Regions from separate parts of the Paraburkholderia sp. EG286B genome, predicted to be linked through region 3. Evidence: riboswitches for the same ligand, from Rfam matches in the RefSeq annotation. Region 3 holds a riboswitch; each other region holds the start of a gene.
The links. A riboswitch is a leader RNA that binds a small molecule or an ion and turns the genes downstream of it on or off. The one in region 3 is predicted to bind cobalamin.
Positions count from the first base shown of each region.

Region 1: linked by a shared signal. The riboswitch ahead of cobG (precorrin-3B synthase) and the one ahead of AB4Y42_RS15350 (CbtB-domain containing protein) in region 3 are both predicted to bind cobalamin.
Region 2: linked by a shared signal. The riboswitch ahead of cobW (cobalamin biosynthesis protein CobW) and the one ahead of AB4Y42_RS15350 (CbtB-domain containing protein) in region 3 are both predicted to bind cobalamin.

Region 1 covers NZ_JBFRCF010000009.1:251,506-257,645, reverse strand. The annotation lists gene AB4Y42_RS21370 (precorrin-8X methylmutase) at 1-254, opposite strand, end outside; gene cobG (precorrin-3B synthase) at 247-1,632, opposite strand; cobalamin riboswitch at 1,698-1,886, opposite strand; gene cbiE (precorrin-6y C5,15-methyltransferase (decarboxylating) subunit CbiE) at 2,017-3,243, shown strand; gene AB4Y42_RS21355 (cobalt-precorrin-6A reductase) at 3,240-3,983, shown strand; gene cobM (precorrin-4 C(11)-methyltransferase) at 3,980-4,711, shown strand; gene AB4Y42_RS21345 (MarR family winged helix-turn-helix transcriptional regulator) at 4,714-5,160, opposite strand; gene AB4Y42_RS21340 (hypothetical protein) at 5,264-5,629, shown strand; gene AB4Y42_RS21335 (glutathione S-transferase family protein) at 5,643-6,140, shown strand, end outside.
Region 2 covers NZ_JBFRCF010000009.1:265,989-272,128, forward strand. The annotation lists gene cobN (cobaltochelatase subunit CobN) at 1-2,720, opposite strand, end outside; gene cobW (cobalamin biosynthesis protein CobW) at 2,748-3,839, opposite strand; cobalamin riboswitch at 4,053-4,323, opposite strand; gene AB4Y42_RS21415 (cobalamin biosynthesis protein) at 4,466-4,957, shown strand; gene cobO (cob(I)yrinic acid a,c-diamide adenosyltransferase) at 4,957-5,559, shown strand; gene AB4Y42_RS21425 (cobyrinate a,c-diamide synthase) at 5,564-6,140, shown strand, end outside.
Region 3 covers NZ_JBFRCF010000006.1:261,515-267,654, reverse strand. The annotation lists gene AB4Y42_RS15375 (GlxA family transcriptional regulator) at 143-1,237, opposite strand; gene AB4Y42_RS15370 (ABC transporter ATP-binding protein) at 1,271-2,059, opposite strand; gene AB4Y42_RS15365 (ABC transporter permease) at 2,091-2,804, opposite strand; gene AB4Y42_RS15360 (ABC transporter permease) at 2,818-3,507, opposite strand; gene AB4Y42_RS15355 (CbtA family protein) at 3,825-4,577, opposite strand; gene AB4Y42_RS15350 (CbtB-domain containing protein) at 4,591-4,809, opposite strand; cobalamin riboswitch at 4,849-4,994, opposite strand; gene AB4Y42_RS15345 (histidine phosphatase family protein) at 5,039-5,668, shown strand; gene AB4Y42_RS15340 (AbrB/MazE/SpoVT family DNA-binding domain-containing protein) at 5,797-6,140, shown strand, end outside.

The DNA of each region.
Region 1 (6,140 bases), on a different contig from region 3:
CGCGTCACGCCATAAGCGACCATTTTCGCGTCGCAGAGAATCGGCGCGCCGCCCGCGAGCGCGTTGCGGCCCGCCATGCCCGCGCCTGCGGAAAACGCGAGGTCGGCGGCCACGTCGACCATGCCGCATGCATGAATCACGCGCACGGCGAGTTTTTCGAGGTCGGCGGGAATGCGCGAGAGGTCGGCTTCGGCGCGGATCGTCGCGAACGACTCGCGATAGATCGCCTGGCCGTCGCGAATGTAATCAGACATCTTGGGTACTCCGGGGCCGCTGCGCGAGTGCCAGCGCGGCGGCTTCGATCGTCAGGCTGCGCGCGACGAGCCGGCCGAAGCCGCTTTGCGTATCGTCGCGCTGGTACAGGTCGTAGTGGTCGGGGGCGCTGGCGAGCAACGTGAACGGCGCGCAATGCGCGGCCGCGCAGGAGCGTTCGCAGCCGCTCAGGTGGGCTTCGGCGCCGGGCGGCAGCAGGGCGGCGAGGCGCTGGGCGTCGGCTTTCGTGTCTGCGCTGCTTTTCGCACATCCGGTCGAGCCCGTGCACGCGATGAGGCGGGCGAGCGGGTCGGCGCGCGAGACGATCAGGCCGAGCGCGTGCAGGCGTTCGAGCGCGGCGGGCATGGCGTGCGCGGGCACGTTCGGCAGCAGCACGCCTTGCCATGGCGTCACGCGCAGCGTCGCATCGCCCGAGTCTTCCGCGAGTGCGGCGAGTGCGCGCAGCGTTGGCGCGTCGATACGGCCGAGCGCGGGCTGCGCGCCCACGTAGCCGCTGCCGTCGGCGTGCAGCGCGTGCGCGCCGAGGCGCAAGCCGGCGGGGCTCGGCGCGCGGCGCCACGCGTGCAGCGTGGCGTCGTCACGCGTCAGCGCGCATTCGCCATGCTGTTGCGCGCGCTGCAGCAGCGCATCGAGCGAATGAGTGGCGAGGACGTCGCGCATGCGGGTGGCGTCCGCGTCCGCGAGATCGAGGAACGCATGCAACAGCGCGCGCATCGATGCGCAAACGTCTTCGGCCGCGAGCGTGCCGACTGGCTGCGCCGTGGGGCAACCTGCGAGCCCCAGCGCGAAGCGCACCGTTGCGCCATAAGGCAGCGCGGCGAGCCAGATGTCGTGCGGATGCTCGAGCATCGCCACACGCTCGCCGCCGTCCAGTTGCAGCGCGAACTTGGGCGAGAGCGCGGCGAGGCGTGGCTCGCGCTGCATCATGTCGATGAGCGCGGCGGCGAGTTCCGTCGTGTCGCACAACGCGTCAGGGTCGAGGCCCGCGAGCGGGCTCAGCATCACGTTGCGCAATTCGTCGGCGGCGCACGCGCGCTCGACCGGGCTCGCGGCGTCGATGCCGGCGGGGCCGAGGCCCGCGCCGATCAGCGCAGCGCTCAACGCCGCTTCCTCGCCCGCGAGCACGCCGCGAATCTGCACGTTCGCGCGATTGGTCAGTTCGAGCACGCCGCTCGCGTGCGTCGACGCTGCGTCGGCGAGGGCGCGCGCCCGCACGGCGCTCAGCATGCCGCCGGGCAGACGGATGCGGCACAGGCCGCCGTCGCGCGCCGCGACCACGCGCACGAGCCCCGGGCACGCCGAGGGGCGGAGCACGGCCAATGCGGCAGCGGGCGAGACGGGCTTCGTTTCGTGTTTCAAGGGAATACCGGGTAAGCATTGCGCGGCAACGGCAGCGATATCGGTACACCCCGCCCGATATGGGTTCGCGCGAACAGTCGGCCGGCAGGTCTCCTGGCTCACAGGTCGTCGACCGCATCGGCCTTCCCGGTAATACCAGTGGCTCAGGTGGATGCGGTCTCGCTGCTCACAGTCGCGAGGGCGGCCACAGCTTGCTGTGTTCCCTGATTGCGATCCGGAGTTAGCGCTTTAGCGCTGACTCTGGTCTCACGCAAAGTTGCCTTAACGGCGCCGGCGGACACGGTATTATGCCCGTTTTCGCGCGTGCTCCGCCCCATGATCGGGCTGCGGGCCCGTGGCGGCGTAGAGAAACAGGCAACAAAACAGGCAACGGCGGGAGAACGCATGCAGGGCAAGCAGGCATGGCTGACGGTGGTGGGCATCGGCGACGACGGCTACGCGGGGCTCGGGCGCGACGCGCGGCGCGCGCTGTTCGACGCGGCCATCGTGACGGGCGGCGAACGCCATCTCGCGATGCTGCCCCCACGCGTGCGTGCGCGGCGCGAGGCGTGGCCGCAGCCGTTCAGCGTGGAGGCGCTGCTCGCATACCGCGAGTCGAATGCGTCCGTATGCGTGCTCGCGAGCGGCGACCCCATGCTGTTCGGCGTGGGCGCGACGCTCGCGCGCCGCGTGCCGCCCGGTGAAATGCGCGTGCTGCCCGCGCCGTCGTCGCTCTCGCTCGCGGCGGCGCGCATGGGGTGGGCGTTGCAGGATACGGCGATGGTCTCGCTCGTCGGCCGTCCGCTCGATGCGCTGCGCCGCCATCTCTACGCGCGCTCGCGCGTGCTCGCGTTGAGCGCGGACGGCCGCACGCCCGCGGCGCTTGCCGCGCTGCTCGCCGAAGCGGGCTTCGCCGCCACGCGTCTTGCCGTGTTCGAGCATCTGGGCGGCCCGCTCGAACTCCGCATCGAGGGCCGCGCCGATGCGTGGCACGTCGAACAAGCCGCGGCGCTCAATCTCGTCGCATTCGAATGCGAAAGCGATAGTGCGCAGACGCCCGCGCGCGGCTGGACGCTCACGCCCGGCCTTCCCGACGACGCCTTTCGCCACGACGGTCAGATCACGAAGCGCGACGTGCGCGCGCTCACGCTCGCGCGTCTCGCGCCGACGCCCGGCGCGCTGCTGTGGGACGTGGGCGCGGGCAGCGGCTCGATCGGCATCGAGTGGATGCGCTCGCACGCCGCCTGCCGCGCGATCGCGATCGAGGCGCACGCCGAGCGTCAACGCTTCATCGAGCACAATCGGGCGGCGTTGGGCGTGCCGGCTTTGCAACTCGTCGCGGGCCGCGCGCCCGACGCGCTCGCAGGACTCGCCGCGCCCGACGCGGTCTTCATCGGCGGCGGCGTGACCGTACCCGGCGTGCTGGACGCATGCTGGGCGGCGCTCGCGAGCGGCGGGCGGCTCGTCGCGAACGCGGTGACGTTGCAGAGCGAAGCGGCACTAGTGGCATGGCGCGCACAGCACGGCGGCACGCTCACGCGCATCGGCATCGGCGAGGCGCAGCCGCTGGGCGGCTTCGACACCTGGCGTCAGGCGTTGCCCGTCACGCTTTACGAGGCGGTCAAGCCATGACGGCGCGCATCCTGCTGCTCGGCGGCACCGGCGATGCGCTGGCGATCGCGCGCACGCTCGGCCCGCAGCACGTGTACTCGCTCGCGGGCCTTGGCCGCGTGCCCGCCGATCTCGCCTGCGCGGTGCGAGTGGGCGGCTTTGGCGGGGCAGAAGGGCTCGCGCGCTTTCTCGCCGACGAAAACATCGCGCTCGTTTTCGACGCCACGCATCCCTATGCCGCGCAGATCAGCGCCAACGCGGCGCGCGCATGCGCGGCGGCAGACGTGCCGTACTGGGCGCTGCGGCGTGCGCCGTGGCAGCCGCAGCCCGGCGACGACTGGCGCATGGTAAGCGGCTGGGCTGGGGTAGTCGAGGCGATTGCGCCGTTCGCGCGCCCGCTCTTCACGCTCGGGCGCGAGCCGCTCGCGCATCTGAGCGAAGTGCCGCCGCAGCAGCACTGGACGATCCGTTGCCTCGAAGCGCATCCCGGCCACGCCCGCGCATGCATCATCGATGCGCGCGGGCCATTCACGGAAGAAGGCGAGCGCGCGCTCTTTACCGAGGCGCGCACCGACGTCGTGGTCAGCAAGAACAGCGGCGGCGCCGCGACCGAAGCGAAGCTCGCCGTCGCGCGCGAACTGGGCTTGTCGGTGGTGATGATGCAGCGCCCGCCGCTGCCCGACGCGCAACGTGAATTCACGTCGGCGCAAGCGGCAAGCGACGCGCTCGCGAACCCTATTCAGCGGAGTTTCCACGCATGACCGTTTTCTTCATCGGTGCGGGGCCGGGCGATCCTGAACTGATCACCGTGAAGGGCCAGCGCCTTGTGCGCAGCTGCCCCGTCATTCTCTACGCGGGCTCGCTCGTGCCGCCGGCCGTGCTCGAAGGCCACCGCGCGCATAAGGTGGTGGACACGGCGCCGCTCAAGCTCGACGAGATCGTCGCATTGCTCGAAAACGCGCATGCCCAGGGCTTCGACGTGGCGCGCGTGCATTCGGGCGACCCGTCGCTCTATGGCGCGATCGGCGAGCAGATCCGGCGCTTGCGCATGCTCGGTATTCCTTATGAAGTCGTGCCCGGCGTGACCGCGACCGCTGCGTGCGCGGCGGCGCTCGGCAGCGAACTCACGCTGCCCGGCATTTCGCAGACGCTCATCCTGACGCGCTACGCCACCAAAACGTCGATGCCCGAAGGCGAGCAGCTAGGCGACCTCGCGCGGCACAAGGCGACGCTCGCGATTCACCTGGGCGTGCGCCATATCGCGCGCATCGTCGACGAATTGCGGCCGCATTACGGCGAAGATTGCCCGGTCGCGGTGATCTATCGCGCGAGCTGGCCCGACGAGGAACGCGTAACGGGCACGCTCGCGGACATCGCGCAGAAGGTGCTGGCGACTGATATCGAGCGTACGGCGCTCATTCTCGTGGGGCGCGTGCTCGCGGCGGAAGGGTTTGCGGATTCGACGCTGTATGGGGCGCAGAAGCGCTAAGGCTACGAAAGCGCGCGCAAGTGCGCCCGCAGCTTGTCCACCTCGCCCTCGGCGAATTCCTTTTCGATTTCGGCATGCGTTTGCTGCCAGAGCGGAAACGCCGCGTTGAGCAGCCGATGCCCCTCGTCCGTGAGGCTCAGCAAGCGGCTGCGCTTGTCTTCCGGGTCCTGCTCGATCACGACGAGACCGCGCCGCTCCAGCGGCTTGAGCGCGGCCGTGAGCGTCGTGCGGTCCATGGCCAGCAGCGACGCCACGTCTTTCATGCCGGGCGGATGCGGCCGGTTCAGCGACATCAGCAGCGAAAACTGCCCGTTCGTGAGATCGAGCGGCCGCAGCACGTCGTCGAAAATGCGCGCGAGATTGCGTGCCGCCCGCTGCATATGCAGACACAGGCAGCAATCGCGCACCAATAGCGTGGTTTCGAAGGGAAGTTTCTTTGCGCGTGCCATGTTGCAATTATGTTGATATCAACCTATGCTGTCAAGGCCGGATGAGCGACATGCCGTTGCTCCCGTTTTCAGACCAGCAACCAGACCAGCAGTTGGAGGACACATGAGCGATCAGAAACTGTTTCTCGCTGTTTTTCTCGGTACCAAAGACAACGCGCGCATGAAGGGTTGGGCGGCGCTTTCCGAAGCGGATCGACACGCAAAGGAAAAGGAGGGCATAGCGGCCTGGCACGCGTGGGTCGAAAAGCACAAGGCGTCGATCGTCGATATGGGCGGCCCGCTCGGCAAGACCAAGTCGATTGGCGAGCATGGCATCGCGGATACGTCCAACGCGCTAACGGGCTATACCGTGCTGCGTGCCGCATCGCACGAAGAGGCCGCGAAGCTGTTCGAAGGGCACCCGCATTTTTCGATTTTTCCGGGCGAGGGCGTCGAAGTGATGCCGGTTCTGCCGATTCCCGGTGTCTGAACGGAGGCGCGCCATGAAACTCTACGGCTTTGCCGGCACCCGTTCGCAACGCGCGCTATGGGGCCTCAAGGAAGTCGACGCCGATTTCGAATTCATCTCGGTCAATCTGCTCGCAGGCGAGCACAAGCGGCCGGAATACCTGCGCATCAATCCCGCGGGCAAGGTGCCCGTGCTGATCGACGGCGACCGCGTGATTCCCGAATCGGCTGCCATCGTGCTGTATCTCGCGGATAAATATCCTGAGAAGGCGCTGTTGCCAGCGGATCTCGACGAACGGGCGCAGGCGTATCGCTGGACCCTGTTCGCGGTCACCGAGCTGGAGCAGCCGCTCTGGAGAATCACGCGGCATTCGTTCCTGTATCCGCCGGAAAAGCGCAGCCCCGCCGAAATCGAACTCGCGCGGGAGGACTTCAGGACCATGGCCGCGGTGCTCGAAAAGCATCTCGAAGGACGCGAGTTCATCGTCGGCAACCAGCTTTCGGTCGCCGACTGCGTGACGGTGTATCTGATG
Region 2 (6,140 bases), on a different contig from region 3:
AGCCCCACGGCGCGCGGGTAGTCGCCGTGCTCCTGCAAATGCCGCTCGATGAGCTGATGCGCCGATTTCATGCCGAGCGCCCACGCCGCCTGGGTCGGAATGGCGCGCGTATCGACGGAATAGAAGTTGCGGCCCGTGGGCAGCACGTCGGGACGGCCTCGCGAGGGCGAACCGCTCGGGCCCGGCGGCACGAAGCGGCCTTCGAAGCCACGGCGCAGCTGGCGCAACTCTTCGGGGCCGCAGGCGTCGAGGCGCGGCAGCACGTCGTCGCGCAGGCGCGCGAGCACCCGGGCCGCGTGCGGCAGCGATGCAGGCTCCGCATCGCTTCGTTCGCCTGAGCAAATGTCTTCGATCAGCGTGGCCGCCAGCATTTCGAGGCGTTCGCGCGTGTCGCCGGCATGACGCCATGGCGTATCGCTCACGACAGCGAGTTGCGGCGGACGCGGGCCCTGCCACGGCGCAGCCCAATCGACCGTAGCCGGATCGACGAGGTGATCGATACGCAGGTCGCGCGCGAGCGCGTCGATCAGGCCCGCGTTTGCGCCCTGCCCGTCGCCGCATGCGTAGCGCCCGAGCGCGAGCAGCGTGTCGCGCCGCTGCTGGCCTTGCGGCGATTCGCCGAACGTATGCAGGCCGTCGCGAATCTGCGCTTCCTTCAGCTCGCAGAGGTAAGCGTCGGCGCGCGTGAGCAATTCGTCTTCGCCCGCCTGATCCTGCGGCGCGGAAACGCTCAATTCCTCGTGCAGCCGATGCTCGATGATCGTCGCGAGGATGGTCTTGCGCAGCAGCTTGGCGCGGCGCGGGTCCACCATCAATGCTTCGTAATACTCATCGACCTGACGTTCGAGGTCTTGCAGCGGCCCGTAGTTCTCGGCACGCGTGAGCGGTGGCATCAGGTGGTCGATGATCACGGCCTGGGCGCGGCGCTTGGCCTGGCTGCCCTCGCCCGGATCGTTGACGATGAACGGGTACAGATGCGGCAGCGGCCCGAGCGCCATGTCGGGCCAGCAGGTGTCGGCGAGCGCCACGCTCTTGCCGGGCAGCCACTCCAGGTTGCCGTGCTTGCCCACGTGCGCGATGGCGTCGATGCCGAAGGTCTCGCGCAGCCAGAAGTAAAACGCGAGATACGCGTGCGGCGGCACGAGTTCGGCGTCGTGGTAGTTCGCGTAGGTGTCGTCGCCGCGCGAGCGCGACGGCTGGATACCCACGAACACCTGGCCACAGCGCCAGCCCGCAATCATGAAGCGGCCGCGGCGCACCGTGGGGTCATCCTCCGGCACGCCCCAGCGCGCGATCAGCGTGTTTTGCGCCTCGACGGGCAACTGCGAGAAGCGCGCGCGGTAGTCGTCGAGAGAAAGACTTTGCCATGCGGGGCGCAGCGCGCGCGTGTCCGGATCGTTCGTCACGCCCTGCGTGAGGATGCGCATGAGCGCGTCGCCGTCTGCGGGCAGATCGGCCACGCGATAGCCTTCGTCGCGCAGCATGCGCAGGATGCCGACCACCGAGGCCGGCGTGTCGAGCCCCACGCCGTTGCCGATGCGCCCTTCGCTCATCGGATAGTTCGCGAGCACGAGCGCGAGCTTCTTCTCTGCATTCGGCAGGCTGCGCAGACGGCACCACCGGCGCGCCAGTTCGGCGACGAAAGCCACGCGTTCGGCGTCGGGCTGATAGCGCACGACATCGACCTGCGTCTCCTTGCAGTGGTACGCAAGGCCCTTGAAGCTGATCGCACGCGTAATCACGCGGCCGTCCACTTCGGGCAGTGCGATATGCATGGCGATGTCGCGAGAATTCAGGCCGTGATTGTCCTTCACCCAGTCTTCGCGATTGCCGCCGCTCAGGATCACCTGGAGCACAGGCGCGTCGCCGGCGAGCGCGATCGGTTCGGGGTCATCGAGCGATGAAGCCGCGAATGCCGTGGTATTCAGCACGAGCGAGACGTCGTGTTCGGCCGCCAGTTGGTCGAGCACGTCGCGGCTCAAGGCGTCCTTGAGCGACGTGATCGCAAGCGGCAGCGGGTTCAGGCCGCGCGCGAGCAGCGCGGCGATCAAGGCATCGAAAGCGGCGGTGTTCGCCGCCTGCAGATGCGCCTTGTAAAACAGCAGCGCGACGACCGGCGCGCCGGGTTGCCAGCGCGCGCGCCATTCGTCGATGGTCGCGACATCGCGCTGCGGGCAATAGAGTGCGGCGGCCGGCAGCGCGACGGGCGGCGCGGGCTCGCTGCCCCAGTCGAACGCGCGCCACGCGAGCGCACGCAGGAACGATTCGGCGTTGGCCGCGCCGCCTTCGCGCAGATAACGCCACAGCAAGCGGCAAAACTCGGGCTCGGCGCGGCTCTTGGCGATGAGATTGGGGTCTTCCTGCAAGTCGCCCGAAAACATCGCGAGCAGTTGTCCGCGACGCCCGGCGAGCGAGACGACCTGCTCGATCCCATAAGGCCAGTACGTTTCGCCGCCCAGATGATCGACCACCACCACGCGCGCGTGCTGCAAGACGTCTTCGACGTAGAAGTCCACCGACGCGGGCTGGCGCAGATACGTGACGTTCGCGAGCCGCACGCCCGGAAAACCGGCGGGCAGACGCGGCACCACGCTCGCCAGCAGCGCGAGCGTGGTGTCCGCCGAACTGAGCACGACGATCTCGGCGGGCTGCTGGTCGATCCGGATAACGCCTTGCGTGTCGTCGACGAAACCGCCCGGCGTGGTGCGCAGCAAATGCATGGAACAGCCTCGTCTAGCTCGGCGCGATCACTTCGCGGCCGCGGTCTGCAGGTTCGCCAATGCGGTATCGAAGGCCGCTTGCAGCGTCGCGCCATCGAGGTCTTCGCCGATCAGCACGAAACGGCTCGCGAGCGGCTGTGCCGCGCTTTCCTGCGCGTTCCAGCGGCGGTCGAAATAGCTGTCGAAGCGACGGCCCACGCCTTGAATCACGAGGCGCATGGGCGCGCCCGGCAACGCGGCAAAGCCCTTCACGCGATAGATCGTGTGCGCATCGACGAGTTGTTGCAGCGCCTCGATCACGCTTTCGCGCGAAGCGGCAGCGCCTGACACCACGACCGAATCGAACTCGTCATGGTGATGATCGGGATCGTCGGCGGAACCGTGATGGTCGTGCCGCAGATGAATGCTCTCCTCGGAGGCCGCCTCGAGCCCGAGCAGCGTATGCAGATCGAGCTTGCCGTGCTGCGCGCGCACGATCTTCACCTGCGGCGGCAGTTCTTCGCGCAGTTCGGCGATGAGCGCGTCCTGGTCCGCAACGTCCAGCAGATCGGTCTTGTTGAGAATGACGAGGTCGGCCGCCGAAAGCTGGTCTTCGAACAGCTCATGCAGCGGCGACTCGTGATCGAGGTTCGGGTCGGCGCGGCGCTGCGCGTCCACGGCCTGCGGATTTTCGGCGAACTGGCCGCTCGCGGCGGCGGGGCCGTCCACCATGGTCACGACCGCATCGACGGTGAACGCGTTGCGGATCGACGGCCAGTTGAACGCCTGCACGAGCGGCTTGGGCAGCGCGAGACCCGAGGTTTCGATCAGCACGTGATCGACATCGCCGCGGCGTTCGAGCAGTTTCTCCATCACGGGAAAGAACTCTTCCTGCACGGTGCAGCAAAGGCAGCCGTTTGCGAGTTCGTAGAGCTGGCCTTCGGTTTCGTTGCCGTCTTCGTCGCAGCCGATGCCGCAGCCACGCAGGATTTCGCCGTCGATGCCGAGTTCGCCGAATTCGTTGACGATGACCGCGACGCGCAGGCCGCCCGCGTGCTGAAGAATGTGACGCAGCAGCGTGGTTTTACCGCTGCCGAGAAAGCCCGTCACGATCGTGACCGGAATCTTGCGCATTTGCATGAAGTGCTCCTTCGGCGCCAGGCCGTATCGAGGGGCATGGTGCGTCGCGCCTGCCGTTCGTGCGGGTGCCGTGTTGCGCACACGCGCGTATCCATGGAGACGCTGTCACGCGCAACGATGCAACAACCTGCAGGGGACGAACGACCAGAAACGCACCCGGGCCTCGCCCGGCTGACGCATGAAAATCACGGACCCGGCACCGCATCCCCGCAGCGCGAATCCCACGTATCTGGCCGGTATCCGGACTGACGAAACACCGCTTCGCCTTCCCGCGCGAGCGGCCTTGCGGCCGGCTTGCACAGTGGCGTGGACTGCGTAAAGCATGGAAGCGGTTTGCGGCATTCGTGCGAACGCCGCGCTCGTTGTACCGTTGCGGGTGCAGTTCAGGTTGGCCATGCCCGAGGCGGGATGGCTCCCTGATTCCCGTTTAACTGCGCGTGCATTATGAATCGCGCGCGCGAGCACCAGAGTGCGTGCGAGTGTAGGCGCGGGGGGCCTGCGCGTCAAGGAAGGCGTGGGAAGCCGCAAAAGCGTGTGCTATCGTAGCGCGCATCCGGCGCCTGCTGGAACGCGACGCTTTTGCTCGTTTTGCCTCTGCGGTCACGCCTTCGATCGACGCTCTCGCCGTGAATCCTGCCGAACATCGCGCCTCGCGCGCAGCCTCATTCGAAGCCACGCCGGAGCCCGCGCAGCGCGTGCCGCCGCTTGCGCTCGGCATCGGCTGCCGGCGCGGCGTGACGCTCGCGCAGGTCGAAGCCGCAGTGCGCGCCGCGCTCGGCGCGTGGCCGCTCGACGGCGTAACGGCCGTGGCGACGCTCGACGCCAAAGCCGGCGAACCCGCCTTGCAAGCGTTTTGCGCGGCACACGCGCTGCCGCTGCAGACGTACACGCGGGAGCAGCTCGCCGCGACGCCGACACTGGCGCCGCCCTCCGCCGCCGCGCAGGCGCAGTTCGGTGTGGACGGCGTGTGCGAGCCCTGCGCGCGTCTCGCGGCGGGCGGCGCTCCGCTCGTGCGCGGCAAGCTGGCGCTCGACGGCGTGACGGTCGCAATCGCAGGCATTCTGCAAGATCACGAAAACGCGGACGCGAAAACGCCGCCACCAACCCACTCCCGATGATGAAAACCGATCCCGAATCGCACCAACGCATGACGCAACGCCGCCGCGAAGGCCACGAGAAGAAGCAGGCCGCCGCGACGCACGAAAAGGGCCTGTTGATCGTCAACACCGGCAACGGCAAGGGCAAGAGCACGGCCGCGTTCGGCATGGCCGTGCGCATGCTCGGCCACGGCATGAAGCTAGGCGTCGTGCAGTTCATCAAGGGCGCACTGCACACGGCCGAACGCGATTTCCTCGGCAGTGTTGCGCACTGCGAGTTCGTGACGATGGGCGACGGCTACACCTGGAACACGCAGAATCGCGACGGAGACATCGCCACCGCGCGCAAGGGCTGGGACGAAGCGAAGCGCATGATCGAGAGCGGCGAGTACGCCATGGTGATCCTCGACGAACTCAACACGGTGCTCAAATACGAGTACCTGCCGCTCGACGAAGTGCTCGGTGTGATCGCCTCGCGCGCGCCGCACGTGCACGTGGTCGTGACGGGTCGCCATGCGCCCGACGCCCTGATCGAAGCGGCCGACCTCGTCACGGAAATGCGCCTCGTGAAGCATCCGTATCGCGAGCAAGGCGTGAAAGCGCAAAAGGGCGTGGAGTTTTGAGCGCATGAGCGCAACGGTTGCCTGCCCCGCGCTCTTCATCAGCGCGCCCGCTTCGGGCCAGGGCAAGACCACGTTCACGGCCGGCCTCGCACGGCTGCACCGGCGCGCGGGCCGGCGCGTGCGCGTCTTCAAGACCGGGCCGGATTTTCTCGACCCGATGATCCTCGCACGCGCGAGCGGCGCGCCCGTGCTCTCGCTCGACCTGTGGATGGTGGGTAAAGAAGCGTGCCGCGCCCTGCTCGCACAGGCCGCGCGCGAAGCCGACCTGATCCTCATCGAAGGCGTCATGGGCCTGTTCGACGGCACGCCGAGCAGCGCCGATCTCGCGACTGAGTTTGGCGTGCCGGTGGCCGCCATCGTCAGCGCGAAGTCGATGGCGCAGACCTTCGGCGCGATCGCGTTCGGTCTCGCGCGCTTTCGGCCGGAGGTGCCGTTTCATGGCGTGCTGGCGAACCGAGTGGGCTCGCCGCGCCACGCGCAGATGCTGCAGGAAGCATTGCCCGCCGACGTGCGCTGGCTCGGGCACATCGCGAGCGAAGCGACGATGGCGCTGCCCGATCGTCATCTCGGCCTGCATCAGG
Region 3 (6,140 bases):
GACGGGACTAAGCGCTCCGGCGCCAAGCCCGTCGACACCTGTGCAGTGTAGGCAAGCTGCGCGCAAACGTCTTGCGCAGGCGCGACGCGTTTTTTCGTACGGAACCTGCAAGGTCCGGGCGCTTGCTGCGCCGCGGCCAGCTTCACTGCACTTCCGGCGGCTCGACGAGCGCGCCCGCGCGCGGTTCGGCGGCGGCCCCGCCGTGCTGGCGCTCGATCCAGTTGCGGCGGTCCTCGCGCGGCGTCACGCCGAAGCGCTCGCGGTACGCATTCGAAAAATGCGCCGCCGACGAAAACCCGCACGCGAGACTGATCTGCACCACCGACTTGCTGGTGCGCTGCAATTGCGAGCGCGCCTTGGCAAGGCGCAGGCCCAGGTAATACTTCGACGGCATCGCGCCGAGGTACTGGCGAAACAGCCGCTCGAGCTGCCGCCGCGACACGCCCACGAGATTCGCGATCTCGTCGGTCGTGAGCGGGTCCTCGATATTCGCCTCCATCAGCTTGAGCGCGTCGTTCAGGCGCGGGTGCCGCTCGCCGGGCGCGGTCACGAATGGAATGCGCTGGCGCTCGTCGCCGCTGCGCAGCGTGCTGGCGCCCAGCGCGTCGGCAATGCGCTCGGCGAGTTCCGGGCCATGGTCGCGGCCGATCATCGCGAGCATGAAGTCGAGTGTGGCCTGGCCGCCCGAGCAGGTCGCGCGGTCGCGGTCGATTTCATAGATGTGCTGCGTGACGATGGTGCGCTCGAACTGCTCGGCGAACTGCTGGAAGGTTTCCCAGTTTGCGGCCACGCGGTAGCCCTGCAACTGCCCCGCCATCGCGAGCCACCAGATGCCGTGGTGAATGCCCGTGACGAGCGGCGTGCGCTGCCCCACGCGCGCGAGACTCGCGAGAAAGAGCCGGTAGTCGGCGAACTGCTGGTAGCGCTCGGTCACGACGATCAGCCAGTCGGCTGAAACGGCGTCGCCGAACGCGCAGTCGGCGGGCCACTGCGCGCCACCCGCGAGCGGCACGGGGCGGCCGTTCCACGAGCACATCTGCCAGCGGTACAGCGCGCGGCCGTCGATCTCGTTGGCGAGATTGAGCGCGTCGACGATCGGGCCCACGCCCGACATCGAAACGGGCGGCAGCGCGACGATCGCCACCTGGGTCGTGCGGCTGGCGCGCGCGAGCGGCACCTGGCCCCCGGGCGCGGCGGCCGGAACTGAAGCGGAAGGAAGAGCGGCGGAACGGACCATCGGCAAGACGCGGCGCGAGACTGAACGCGCCGCTTACTTGAGACTGCCGGAGAGGAACTGACGCAAGCGATCGCTCTTCGGCGCGCCGAGCACATCGGCGGGCGAGCCCTCTTCCTCCGTGCGCCCCTGGTGCAGGAACATCACATGATTCGAGACGTTGCGCGCAAAGCCCATTTCGTGGGTGACGACGATCATCGTGCGGCCCTCTTCGGCCAGCTTTTGCATCACCTTGAGCACTTCGCCCACGAGTTCGGGGTCGAGCGCCGAAGTCGGTTCGTCGAACAGCATCACGTCGGGATGCATCGCGAGCGCGCGCGCAATCGCCACGCGCTGCTGCTGGCCGCCCGAAAGATGCGACGGATATTGCTTCTCCACGCGGGGCGCGAGGCCCACTTTCTCCAGATACTGCCGCGCGCGGTCCTCGGCTTCCTTGCGCGGCACGCCGAGCACGTGGATAGGCGCTTCCATCACGTTCTCGAGCACGTTCATGTGCGACCAGAGATTGAAGTGCTGGAACACCATCGCGAGCTTGGTGCGGATGCGCTGCAACTGCTTGTGGTCGGCCACATCCAGGTCGCCGTTGCGGCCCGCCTTCGTGCGCACGGCCTCGCCGTCCACGACGATCTCGCCGGCGTTCGGCTTCTCGAGGAAATTGATGCAGCGCAGGAAGGTGCTCTTGCCCGAACCGCTCGCGCCGATGATGCTGATCACGTCGCCCTTCTTCGCGTCGAGCGAGACGCCCTTGAGCACCTCGTTGTCGCCGTAGCGCTTGTGGATGTCGCGCGCGACGAGCTTGCTATCTGAGGATTGCGTCTGAGCCAAGATGGTCTCCAGTTTCCGGTGTTCCAGTGAATCAGCGGGTGCGCACGGCGAGATGGCCGAGCCAGCGTTTTTCGGCGCGGCGGAACGCGGCCACCAGCACGAACGATACCGCACAGTAGATCAGCGCCGCGAGGCCGAACGACTCGAACGAGCGGTAGGTGACCGAGTTGGCGTCGCGCGCGACCTTGAGAATGTCGGGCACCGTCGCGGTGAAGGCCACCGTGGTCGCGTGCAGCATCAGGATCACTTCGTTACTGTACAGCGGCAGTGCGCGGCGCAGCGCCGAAGGCAGGATCACGCGCCAGTACATCGTGAACGGGCTCATGCCGTAGGCGCGCGCCGCTTCCACTTCGCCGTGCGAGGTCGCGCGGATCGCGCCCGCGAAAATCTCCGTCGTGTACGCACAGGTGTTGAGCGCGAACGCGAGCACCGCGCAGTTCAGGCCGCTGCGGAAGAACGCGTCGAGCAGCGGCTCCGAACGGATGAACGCGAGACTGTACACGCCCGTGTAGATGAGCAGCAACTGCACGTAGAGCGGCGTGCCGCGAAACACGTAGGTGTAGAAACGCACCGGCAGCGAGAGCCAGCGGCGGCTCGAGACGCGCGCCACGGCGAGCGGCACCGCGCACACGAAGCCGAAGGCGACGGAGATCACGAGCAGCCACAGCGTCATCGCGAGGCCCGAGACATGCTCGCCGTCCCAGTAAAGGAACGCGCGGCCGAATTGCTGGATGATTTCGTTCATGACGGCCTTTTCCTCACAGTTGCGCGTGACGCACGCCCACCGAATAGCGGCGTTCGAGCCAGACGAGCGCGAAGTTCGAGAGCGTGGTGATCGCGAGATAGATGAGCGCCGCGATCACGAGGAAGAAGAACAGGTTGAAGGTGCTGCGGCCCGCGTCCTGGGCGGCCTTCACGACATCGGCGAGACCGATGATCGAGACGAGCGCCGTCGCCTTGACGAGCACCTGCCAGTTGTTGCCGATGCCGGGCAGCGCGAACCGCATCATCTGCGGAAAGAGGATGCGGGCGAACACGCGCGCCCCGCTCATGCCGTAGGCGTGGCCCGCTTCGAGCTGGCCGCGCGGCACCGCGAGAAACGCGCCGCGAAAGGTTTCGGTGAAGTACGCGCCATAAATGAAGCCGAGCGTGACGACGCCGGCCACGAACGGATCGATATCGATCTGCGCCATGCCGAGCGCGTCGGTGGCCTCGTTCACGCCGATCTGGATGCTGTAGAAGAGCAGCAGCATCAGCACGAGGTCGGGCACCGAGCGGATCAGCGTCGTGTAGGCGGTCGCCACGGCCGCGAGCGGCCGGTTGAACGAGAGCTTGGCTGCCGCGCCCGCCAGGCCGAGCAGGACAGCCACGCCGAGCGAGAGGAGCGAAAGTTCGATGGTCTGGATCGTGCCGGCGAGCAGCACCGGGCCAAAGCCGTAAAGGATCACGCGCGTCTCCGGAACAAAGTTGTTTTGTCGTTTCGGGCGGCCTCGCGCGGCACGTGGGCGCCGCCGAAACCGATGAACTGGCGCGGATCGTCTCAGTGCAAAATGGATTGCTCAAACTAGCGCGGCGCGGATATTGCAGTGCAGCATTGCCGCGCGACGCGTCGGCGCGTGCGGATCAGGCCCGCACAGCCGCGGGCGCGATGCTTTTGAAAGGCGGAAAAAAATGCCCCGGCACGCGAGGCGCGCGGGGCATTTACGCAAGTTTGGGGTCGCTTTTTCGATAGGCGCGCGGCGTGCGCGCCGCGACCCGGCGGAGCTTACGCGGCGCGCGTTTGCGTGCCGCGTGCGCTGCCCGCACGGGCGTTCGCGCCGAGCAGCTGTTCGGCGAGCGCGCCGAACAGCAGGCCGATCGTGGTCCAGAGAATGAGCTGCATGCCGATCGACACCGTGCGGAACTTCCACAGCAGCACGGCCGGGAACGCGGCGGGCACCTCGTTGATCGTCGGCAGCGCGAGCTGGACCGCGCCGATCACGACGACGAACAGCACGAGCGCCACGATCGAAGCGTTCCAGACGCCCAGACGCGGCACGAACGCGGCGCGCACCTTGAGCGATAACACCGACACGGCGATCGAGATCGCGATCATCAGGAAGAAGAGCCCGGTTCGATAGCCGATCGTCTCCGGGTCGCCGACCGAGGGCGGATTCGACGGATACTTGATGTTCGGCACCATGTAGATCGCGACGAACGCCGCGAGCGCGAGCCAGGCCGAGAGCGCGCGCGGCGAAAGACGCCCCGCGCGGCCATTCGCATACGCGAAGACGAGCGCAAAGAGCCCGCCGATCGACGCGCCATAGACCATCACGCCCGTGAAGAGACCGAAGCTCGCCTGGGTCTCGCGGCTGACGATTTCGGGCTCGGGCGCTTCGCCCTTCGCGGCGTCCGCTTTCTCCTCGAAGGAAATCGCCTGATCGACCTGGGGCTCGCCCGCGATCTTCGCGAAGCCGAACGTGAGGAGTCCCGCGGCGATGCCTGCGAGCATGCCGCGTACCAGCAACTTGCCAACCATGTTCAGCTCCCGGTCAGTGGCAGGGGAAGCCGAGCAGATGGCGGCCGTCGTGAACGAACTCGTGGACGTACATGCCCGGGAAGATCGCGGTGGCGCCCTGCTCGGCGCCCACGAAGTACAGGGCCAGCAGCAGCATGAGGCCGCCGAAGATCGCCCAGGGCAGGATCTCCCGCAGCGGAATGGGCGCCGGCGCGGCCGGTGCGTGCTGCAAGGGGAATGTGGTTTCGGACATGCTGACTTCTCCTGGGGTTACGCGCCCCGCTAGTCGTTGAAAGAGTGGTTCACGACGCGCAGGTCTGACTTCCGTTGCTTCGATGTTTTCGACGGCAACCAGTTACAGTGGCGCGACCGCGCCGGACTTGCACCGGCTTCCGCGTGTCGTGGAGCCTGTATTCTACGCGCTGCGGCGGCTGGCCGCGGCTCGAATGTCAGCCACAGAGTGGCGAAGCAAAAGGAGAAGCATGTCGACGACAGTCTGGCTGGTGAGCCATGCGGCCAATGCCGCGCTGCGCTCGGGCACGTTCCCGCACGAGCCTGACGTGCCTGTAGCGGGCGGTGACGCCGAAGCAGCGCTCGACGCGCGCGCACTCGAGGCGCTCGCCGCCTGGCGCGAGCGCTGGCACGTGCGGCTGGCCGGCGGTCATCGCCATGGCGAGGCGCCGTGCGCGCTCACGAGTCCCGCAGCGATCGCGCGCGCGAGCGCACGCGCGGCAGGCTTCGCGGGGGCAACGCCAGCTGACGCGCTCGCCGAAGCCGCCTTCGGCGCGTGGCAAGGCCGGCGCCTGACGGATCTCGCGCGGGAAGCGCCCGAAGCCCTTGCGGCCTGGACGCGCGATCCAGGCTTCAGGCCGCCAGACGGCGGCGACTCGTTCGACGATGTCCGCGCGCGCGTCGGCGCCTGGCTCGATGCGCTGCCCGAATCGGGACACACCCTGATCGCCTTCACGCACGCGAGCGTGATCCGGGCGGCGATTCTTCACGCGCTGGGCGCGCCGTCGTCGGGTTTTCGCTCGATCGAAATCGCGCCGCTTGCCGTGACGGCGCTGCGCCGCTCGGAGCACGGCTGGGTATGGCTCGCAGCGATGGACTGAGACAGGGACGGCATTCCTTGATCTGCGTCCATGCGCCGCGAAACTACACGTATCAACGCGTTGACACACACCTATCCGAGGCCTAGCATCGGGACTGTATCAACCACGTAGATACACCGCGATCAGGTATGGACATCAAGCTCAACACGTTATTGGCCAGGCGGCTGATTCAGTACGAGGACGAAATGGCGATACAAACCCTGAAGCGTTGGGGAAACAGCCTTGCGGTGCGCATTCCGGCCAGCCTTGCCAGCAAGCTGGCGTTGGCAGAGGGACAGGAAGTCGAGGTGGAAGTCGAAGATGGGTCGCTCACGGTTCGCCCGCATACGGCGATCCGGCGCTTCTCGCGCGAGCGCTATTTGCAGCAGTTGCGCGAGAGGAAGCTCGAGCCGCACCCGCTCGTCGACTTCGGCCAGCCGCAAGGCACCGAGATCGGCGGACCCGATGACCCCACGCGTTTCGACCCATGGTA